Draconibacterium halophilum: one gene and its partners. The protein of the gene in region 3 interacts with the protein of the main gene of each other region in a pairwise test. Links are inferred from orthologs where the notes say so. Each region holds a gene or a part of one and is shown on either strand. Other genes may lie near its edges. The genes, in order: G0Q07_RS05525, tsaE and rlmB.

Evidence for each region.
Region 1: the proteins of rlmB (region 3) and G0Q07_RS05525 interact in binary tests that used the Escherichia coli proteins (3 or more experiments, as listed by UniProt). The link is inferred for Draconibacterium halophilum from one-to-one orthologs.
Region 2: the proteins of rlmB (region 3) and tsaE interact in binary tests that used the Escherichia coli proteins (3 or more experiments, as listed by UniProt). The link is inferred for Draconibacterium halophilum from one-to-one orthologs.

Annotation. Positions count from the first base shown.
Region 1 is NZ_CP048409.1:1,355,386-1,358,387, reverse strand. Bases 56-2,894 are described here. They hold G0Q07_RS05525 (NAD(P)H-hydrate dehydratase), read right to left. Parts: upstream 2,315-2,894; coding sequence 797-2,314; downstream 56-796. Other genes in these bases: G0Q07_RS05520 (DUF819 family protein), read left to right, coding at 2,648-2,894; aat (leucyl/phenylalanyl-tRNA--protein transferase), read left to right, coding at 56-595. Outside these bases: more of aat, read left to right, coding at 1-55; more of G0Q07_RS05520, read left to right, coding at 2,895-3,002. UniProt on the Escherichia coli protein: Bifunctional enzyme that catalyzes the epimerization of the S- and R-forms of NAD(P)HX and the dehydration of the S-form of NAD(P)HX at the expense of ADP, which is converted to AMP.
Region 2 is NZ_CP048409.1:153,685-156,770, reverse strand. The notes cover bases 164-3,086. They hold tsaE (tRNA (adenosine(37)-N6)-threonylcarbamoyltransferase complex ATPase subunit type 1 TsaE), read right to left. Parts: upstream 1,875-3,086; coding sequence 1,452-1,874; downstream 164-1,451. Other genes in these bases: G0Q07_RS00430 (adenosylcobalamin-dependent ribonucleoside-diphosphate reductase), read right to left, coding at 2,611-3,086; gcvH (glycine cleavage system protein GcvH), read left to right, coding at 2,119-2,499; G0Q07_RS00445 (alanine dehydrogenase), read right to left, coding at 164-1,344. Also shown: G0Q07_RS00450 (LytTR family transcriptional regulator DNA-binding domain-containing protein), read right to left, coding at 1-115; more of G0Q07_RS00445, read right to left, coding at 133-163. UniProt on the Escherichia coli protein: Required for the formation of a threonylcarbamoyl group on adenosine at position 37 (t(6)A37) in tRNAs that read codons beginning with adenine.
Region 3 is NZ_CP048409.1:1,819,835-1,822,841, forward strand. Bases 80-2,923 are described here. They hold rlmB (23S rRNA (guanosine(2251)-2'-O)-methyltransferase RlmB), read right to left. Parts: upstream 1,958-2,923; coding sequence 1,202-1,957; downstream 80-1,201. Other genes in these bases: G0Q07_RS07335 (ammonium transporter), read right to left, coding at 80-386; G0Q07_RS07340 (Lrp/AsnC family transcriptional regulator), read left to right, coding at 744-1,211; G0Q07_RS07350 (ABC-F family ATP-binding cassette domain-containing protein), read right to left, coding at 1,970-2,923. Also shown: more of G0Q07_RS07335, read right to left, coding at 1-79; more of G0Q07_RS07350, read right to left, coding at 2,924-3,007. UniProt on the Escherichia coli protein: Specifically methylates the ribose of guanosine 2251 in 23S rRNA.

The DNA of each region.
Region 1 (3,002 bases), 460 kb from region 3 along the record:
GTTTTTACTGTCGGCATATTGCCAGGGCGTATTCCCGTGGTTTTGCGAAGGTGAACCCATTTTGTGGTGGTCGCCGAACCCCCGGATGGTGTTGCTGCCTGAAGACTTTAAACTAAAGAAAAGCCTGCGGCAGGTGCTCAACAAAGGGATTTTTGAATTGCGTATCGACACGGCATTCCGCAAAGTAATAAACCATTGCAGCAAGGTTAAACGAAGTCGTGAAGATGAAACGTGGATTACCAACGACATTATCGATGGTTACGTACAACTGCACAAACTGGGTTACGCCCACTCCTTCGAAACGTATTTTGAAGGCGAGTTGGTTGGCGGACTGTACGGCCTTTCGCTGGGGAATTGTTTTTTTGGTGAGTCGATGTTTTTTACGAAATCCGATGCCAGCAAATTTGCCTTTTACCACCTGGTGCAGTTTGCACTAAAAAACAACTTCGCTTTTATCGATGCCCAGCAACCTACCGACCACCTGGCCAGTTTGGGTGCCAAACCTATTCCGCGAAAAGACTTTTTGGAAATGCTGGAAAAAGCGTTGCAGGGAGATACTTTGCAGGGGAAGTGGACGGGACTATTGGAACGATAGTTTATCTATCTAGTCATTTAACAGATTCTGAGATTTCATTTTCGTCCATTAAATGTAGCATTATTTTAGGTTTCTGAAACTTGCCCCGGGGCTTACGTAGAAAAGGAGGCTAAAAAGAAACAAGTTCGCCAAAACGTCTAAATTACAGAAACCATGATGCCTAATTCTTCAAATATGAAAAATTTTATATTCTAAAAGGTGTTAATCCCTTTTCTGCATTTCAAGAAATGCTTTTCCCAGGTAATCGATAATATCGCCGGCCATTAACGAAAACTCCGATCGTTTTTTTGCAGCTATATCTCCGGCCAGACCATGCAGGTACACGCCCGCCAGCGCCGCATCAACCGGTGCCATACCTTGTACCAGCAAACCCAGGATAATCCCGGTAAGCACATCGCCACTTCCGGCGGTTCCCATTCCTGAGTTACCGGTTGAATTCCAACTGAGCCTTCCGTTGGGTGCTGCAACTGAAGTGTGTGCGCCTTTTAGCACCACCACACAATTGTATTTTTGGGCGAAAGCCATTTGTTTCTGAACAGCATCGTACGAATCGGTGGTTTCGCCCACCAAACGGCTGAACTCGCCCGGATGGGGTGTCAGCACCGAACCTTCGGGTAATTTCTCCAGCCATGCTTTATTTTCAGCCAAAATATTCAAGGCATCGGCATCGATAACAAGCGGCACTTTTGCTTGTTCTAACAAGTTGCATAAGGCACGGCACGAATTATGTTTTTTACCCATACCCGGGCCAATACCAATGGCCGCATAAGGCACTAAATCGGGTAATGTGGTAAACATTGAATCGTGCTGATCGATGCTGGCCATTGCTTCGGGCACTGCCGTTTGAATGATGGGGAATCCCATGTGCGGAACATGAGTAGTTAACAAACCTGCTCCGGCACGCATACAGGCTTTTGATGCGAGCACTGCCGCTCCCATTTTTCCGTAACTCCCGGCAATAAGCAGCGCATGGCCGAAGGTTCCTTTATGATCGAACTTAGAGCGTACAGGCAACCGCGTTGTAATTTCTTCAGCATCGGCCAAAGCATACGGCGATGGTGTTTCCCAAATACCATCGGGATGCAAACCTATGGATAACACTTCCCACTGCCCTACAAACTGTTCGTTCTCGGGGAACAGGAAACTTATTTTTGGAAATTGCAGTGTCAGCGTATAATCTGCCCGGATAATATTCTCCAGGTTGTTTTTGGAATTATCCTCCCCCATCAGTCCACTGGGAATATCAACCGCTACTACCACATTCAGCAGTTGGTTGATTTTTTGCACCAACTGTGCCGGCAATCCTTCCAAGGGGCGCGACAAGCCGGAGCCAAAAAGCCCGTCGATAAGTACATCCGTATCATCAACATGCGGAAAATCAGCTTCAGAACGTAGTTTAACCAGCTTTACTTTTCCTTGTTCCTCTAACCTGTTGAAGTTGATCTCCGGCGATCCTTTTAATGCTTTTCCAAAATCCAGGAGGTAAACTTCGCACTGGTAACTGAGCTCTGCCAGCTGGCGGGCAATTGCCAAAGCATCGCCGCCATTATTTCCGGGGCCGGCAAAAAACAATAGCCGTTCTTCGGTAGTAAACTGTTGTACAATCCAGTTGGTTATTTGCAGCGAGGCACGTTCCATTAAATCAATATCGGCAATGGGTTCGTTTTCGATGGTGTACTTATCGATAGCTGCTATTTGTTTTGTGGTAAATATTTTCATAAACGCTAATAAAAAGACAATTTAAAAATTACAGAACCTAAAGGTAATAGCAATCCTCTTTTTCATTCCGGAAACATTGTTTTCCCGAAATTATAAAAACATGAATGATTTTAAGAATTGTAGGTAGAATTCTTCCCCGGGAATTGGGCCATTATTGCAAACTGGTCATCCTGCAGCCTGTTTATTGCTTAAAAAGACCAGTTCTTCAATATATAGCAACAGATACCGCTTATAAATTATAAAGCATTGAACCTGACCAATATCAAGTTGTTTAACCTGAAAAGATTTTTATATTTGCCCCTTCATATAATTTTGAGGTAAAAAAAGATTGGTATGCAGGAAACAGAACAAGTAGAAGCACTTATTAAAAACGATGCGGTAGTTTTAGGAATTTTACTGGCTTTACTGGCGGCTATTTTCTATACCAGCAATTCGTCGAAACCGGTTTTTAAGAAATTCTACAGTGTTATTCCCATGCTGTTGCTTTGTTATTTTTTACCCAGCTTGTTAACCACTTTTAATATTGTTGATGGAGAACATTCGCAGCTGTATTATATGGCATCGCGCTACTTGCTACCGGCAAGTTTGGTGTTGCTAACACTAAGTATTAACCTTAAGGAAGTTTTTAAGTTGGGAAGTAAGGCGCTAATCATGTTTATTACCGGTACGGTGGGTGTTATTATTGGAG
Region 2 (3,086 bases), 1.7 Mb from region 3 along the record:
AAGGCTCAAAGAACAATAGAAACAAAAAAATGCCCAGGCTCACCGATGAAATAGAGCGTATGTTTACTTTGAGGTTGTCGTTAAAAGGATATTTTTTGTTTAGCGAATCCAGCATTACAAATTCTTTGTTGATTAAAATACAGCGAGTAACAAATCAATGTCTTTTGATGCGATGTTGAACATGCGGCCAACATCGTGGTTGGTTAAAATACCATGATAAATGTAAACTCCTTTTCTGAATCCTTTCGACACTTTTATGTAGTTTTCAACCCCGCCGCTGTCACCAATGGCAAGTAATATCGGGATTAAAATATTACTCAGCGAAATGGATGCTGTTCGTGACACCATAGCGGGAGTATTAGGAACACAGTAATGTACAACCCCGTGTTTGGTGTATGTTGGATTTTTGAAATCAGTACATTTCGAGGTTTCAAAGCATCCGCCCTGGCTAACGTTCAGGTCAATAATTACCGAACCCTCTTTCATCTGTTTTACCAGATCTTCTGAGACTTTAAATTTTGGCGGTGTGTTAAACGAGGTGGCTCCAATAACTGCATCGGCCGATATAAGTGCTTTGCGCAAAACTTTAGGGTAGAATACTGAAGTAAAAACACGTCGGCCAAGTTTCTCTTCCAGTTTGCTGAGTTCGTAAACGGAAGTATCAAATACCTTTACAAAAATACCCAGTCCGAGTGCCGCACGAGCTGCATATTCGGCTGCGGTGCTGGTGCCAATAATTACCAATTCGGCTGGGGTAACACCGGTAACCTCCCCAAATAAAACACCTTTACCGTTGCGCGAGTTACTTAGGTATTCGCTGGCGATGGTAATTGAGGTAACTCCTGCAATCTGGCTCATTTGGTGTACAAAAGGAAGAAAACCATCTTCGTTTTCGAGGTACTCGAAAGCAATGGTTGTTACCTTTTTGCGCATCATTTTCTGAATCGATTCGTTGGAATGCGCCTGAATATGCATGTTGGAAATGATAACCTGGTTGCCGCGCAGGGCATCAATTTCATCGCAATCAAAAGGTGCGATGCGTAAAATAATGTCGCACTGAAAAGATTCTTCTTTTGTTTCAACAATAGTAGCTCCGGCTTTTTGGTAATCTTCATTGGTGTAGCTGGCTGATTTTCCGGCGTCGCGTTCAATTAAAATTTCATGGCCGTAAGAAACCAGTAAATCAACAGCTTGCGGCGATAAAGGGACCCGGTATTCAACTTTGGATAAATCGGAAGGAACGCCAATTTTCATTTTTCTGCCCTTGCTTTTTACCTCCAACATCTCCTCTTTGGGCAGAAGCATGGTTTTTGGTATCGATACCTTTTCTTTTGCTTTTTCCATGGTTGGAATTTATGTATAATTCTGATGAATTCAACAGCACCAATTTACAAGCAAAAGGGGAGTTTTCAAAAAAAAATAAGTCGGAAGTAGAATGTGGTATTCAGAAACTAAATTTCCTGCGCTGTTATCAGGCGCGTATCATCTTCCTGAACTTCAATTTTTACCTCAACCATTTTCTCCGGAAGCAGCGGTTCAATCATTTCCGGCCATTCAATCAGACAGTAACTTCCGCTGTAAATGTAGTCTTCGTAACCCAGGTCGAACGCTTCTTCAATAGCTGCTATCCGGTAAAAGTCGAAATGAAAAATGGATTCAAGATCGGCGGTGTTGTATTCGTTTATCAGCGCAAAAGTAGGACTGGTAACGTTGTCGTCCGATCCCAGTGCCCGGCAAATCGATTGGATGAAGGTTGTTTTGCCAGCCCCCATTTTTCCGTAAAATGCAAACACACGGTCGTCACTAAATGCTGTAATTAACTCCTTTGCAGCAATTTTAAGCTCTTCGGGCGAATTGATCTTTTTTGAATACATTTGTTGTAACAATTTTTGCAATTATACAAAAAGCACCACATATTTTAGACCCCTGAAAACAAAATGCGATAAAAATCACGTAAATGCATGGGCGTAAGGGGTATGTTTTTCAGTAAAATGTTTTAATTTTGGCAAAAATCATGAATAATTTTTCAATGTGAAGTACGCCAGGCGAATTTGAAAGAAAGACAAATGTAAAGGCAAGTTTCATCCGATACGATTTAAATAATTAAAAACTAAAAATATGAATATTCCAGCTGATTTGAAATATACGCAAGACCACGAATGGGTACGTGTTGAGGGAGATGTGGCTGTTGTTGGTGTTACTGATTTTGCTCAGGGAGAATTGGGCGACGTTGTGTTTGTTGAAATTGAAACGGAAGGTGAAACGTTAGACAAAGGCGAAACTTTTGGAACAGTTGAGGCAGTGAAAACGGTTTCTGATCTGTTTATGCCGGTTGGAGGAGAAGTTACTGAGTTTAACGAAGATTTGGCCGACGATCCGGAATTGGTAAACAAAGATCCTTATGAAAAAGGGTGGATGGTTAAAATTAAAGTGGCTGATGCATCAGAACTAGATAGTTTAATGGATGCCGATGCTTACAAAGCAATGATAGAAGCTTAAGAGATTTTATAGTAGATGTAAATGCCTCATCGTTTTTCGGTGGGGCATTTTTTGTGCAAAAAAAACCGGAATCGATATCGATTCCGGTTTTGTATAGTTTGTTCGAATTTATTATCCGCATTTTGAGCAGCCACAAGACAGGCAGGTCAAACAGCCTTCCTGGTATACTACATCGTCAGATCCACATTCGCCACATTTTGCATCATCAGCAATTGTTCCGTCCGGAATGTATTTCTTCAGTGCACGTGCAACTCCTGCTTTCCACGAGTTAATGGTTTCGTTATCCAATTGCAGACTGGTTACCAGCTCAACAATTTTATGAATGGGCATGCCGTGGCGCAAGGTTCCCGAAATTAATTTGGCATAATTCCAGAATACCGGATTGAATTTGTGCGACAAACCTTCAATAGTGGTTTTGTAACCACGTTTGTTGATGTATTGGAAATCGTAACGCGAATCTTCACCTTCCCAGCTTTTAATAATATAACCTTTGGTTATCGAGCGAGGCAGTAAAATTCCATCTTCGTCGTCGTGCAAACCAGTGAAAATCTCGTAAGGTTTGCCATCCATTAATCCAATAAAAGCAA
Region 3 (3,007 bases):
TCGGGATGAGTACCACCTCCAACACCTTGGAACATAAAATAGGTGAACGGATTACCAAATAACCCAAAACCTTCAGCTCCAATACTCTCGCCAAAGGCAATGCTAAAACCAACTACAACCCACAGCACGCTTACAATGCCCATGGCAATATAACTTTGCAGCATGGTGGAAATAATGTTTCTTGACTGGGTCATTCCTCCATAGAAAAAAGCAAGGCCCGGGGTCATTAATAATACCAATCCCGTTGCGGTTAACATCCAGGCGGTATCTCCGGCGTCAAGGTTAGAAGTGTCTATCTCTCCGGCTCCGGAAGGCATAATCACTCCCAGAGCGGCTACAATTACCAATAAGGCCAGAATAAACCACCAACTCGTTGAATTCTTCATGTCTATAATTTTTAAGGTTACTTTTTAAGTCCGTTCAACACATAACAACTCAAAATTTCGTATTGAAATTGAGTGGTTTTTAAGTGCTGAATGAAAGCTATCTAATACTGTCTTCGATTTTTATTGCTGTCTGTTTTTATAAAAATCCGGGATAAAAGTATTAAATCACATTGAAATTAGCATTGAATGTAGAATAATGAAAGATAAATGTGTTATAAATTAACAAACTGATAATATTTTTTCGGCTTTTGAAAGTCTGGGCAACTTTGTTTTAATTTTGTTACTATATTGTGTTTACGCTCACTTTACTTTGAAATAATGTTAGATTTTTGATACTTTTGTGGAAAATTGTTAAAGATGACTTTGAGGAATAATTTAGACGACTGGGATTTAAAAATTCTGGATATAATTACAAAGAACGCAAGAATACCTTTTAAAGATGTTGCAAAAGAAGTGGGAATCTCACGTGCAGCAGTACATCAACGAGTAAACCGAATGGTTGATTTGGAAGTGATTGTTGGATCCGGCTATCACATCAATCCCAAAAAGGTTGATTTTAAAACCTGCACCTACATTGGTATTTTCCTCGAAAAGGGAGGGTTGTTCAGCGAGGTTGTAAAAGGGCTGGAAGAAATTTCTGAGATAGTAGAGTGTCATTACACCACAGGTGCCTATGCCATTTTTGTTAAGGTTTATGCCAAGGATAATGAGCACCTAAAAAATATCTTAAGCGGAAAAATCCAAAAAATTCAAGGTGTTGCCAGTACCGAGACTTTTATTTCTCTGGAAGAGTCATTTAAACGAACGATTCCTGTTCATGCCTGATTTCGTTGTCTGACTGCTTCGAAAACCATTAAAGCAGCAGATACCGAAACATTTAAAGATTCGATCTGTCCCAGGATTGGGATTTTTAATTGTTCATCGGCAAGTTTCAGAATCTGGGCAGAAACACCCGTGTCTTCTGATCCCATAACAATGGCTAGTGGCGATTTCATATCGGCATTGCTGTAAAGTGTGTCGCCTTTTTCGGTGGCTGCAACAATCTTAATGCCCGAGTCTTTCAGAAAACGAACAGAGTTATAAAGGTTATTTGTTTTGCAGATGGGGATGTTGTGAATGGCTCCTGCCGATGTTTTTACCGCATCGGCACCAATTCGTGCCATACCTTTTTCAGGGATAATAATAGCCTGAACACCGGCGCATTCTGCCGAGCGGGTAATAGCTCCGAAGTTGCGTACATCAGTTATCTGATCTAAAACAAGAAGAAGTGGAGTTAAGCCTTTTTCGTAAATTCCCGGAATTACAGTTTCAATATTATCAAATTCGATGGGCGAAATAAAGGCCAGAACACCTTGGTGGTTTTTTCGTGTAACACGGTTAATCTTCTCGATTGGAACGTACTGAACGCCAATTTCATTTTCTTTTATCAATTGCTGAAGTTCTGCAATCAACTCGTTCCGCAAACCCTTTTTTATCAGTACTTTGTCGATAGTTTTGCCTTTTTTTATAGCCTCTATTACTGCTCTTGTTCCAAACAGAAAATCATCGGTGGTTATTCCTTTTTGTCTCATTTAATTTTGAATTTACCAGGTTTTTTTTGCTTTCCAGTTTTCCAGTTCTTCGTGGGCATTTTCCCAGTTAAGCATACTTTTTTCCAGGTGCGATTTTAATTGCTCGTACTGCTCAAAAACCGAATGGCTGTCAATATTTTCCGGGTTGGCAAGCAGTTTATCCATTTCTTCTATTTCATTTTCCTGTTTTGCAATCTCTTCCTCGGTTTGGGTTACACTTTTTTCCAGCCGCGAAATAGTGCGGTTTATCTCTTTCTTTTCTTCAAACGAAAGCTCGTCTTTTTGTTTTTCCGAAGTTACAACTTTTCTGGCTTTTGCATTTTGCTTCTTGCCTTCTAATTCTTTCATCGACTCCATTTTCTTTCTGTAAAGAAAATCGAAGATGCCACCCAGGTGTTGTTTTGCCTTTTTATTTCTGAACTCGTAAATGCAGTTCACCAGTCCATCAAGAAAATCACGATCGTGAGAAACAATAAGTACTGTTCCCGAGAAGTTTGCCAATGCATTTTTTAAAATCTCTTTCGAGCGCATGTCGAGGTGGTTGGTTGGCTCGTCGAGAATAAGGAAGTTAACCGGCTCCAACATTAATCGTATCATAGCCAGGCGCGACTTCTCACCACCACTCAGTACTTTTACTTTTTTATCGATGTCTTCGCCGCGGAATAAAAATGAAGCAAGAATATCCCTGATCTTTGTTCGGATATCGCCCACGGCAATTTCGTCTATAGTTTCAAAAACCGTTAGATCTTCTTTTAATAGTTGCGCCTGATTTTGGGCAAAATAGCCGATTTTAACATTGTGCCCCAGTTTGATTGTACCATCGTGTTCCAGCTCGTTCATAATAATCCGGGCCAGTGTTGTCTTTCCTTCTCCGTTTCGGCCCACAAATGCTATTTTCTCTCCATTCTCAATGGTAAGGTCGATGTCGTCGAGCACATGAAGTGAATCGTAATATTTACTAATGTTTTTGGCTTCAACCACAACACGTCCCGAGCGTGGTGCCGGAGGGAAGTTAATTTTTAGTGCTGAATTATCTTCTTCCTCAATTTC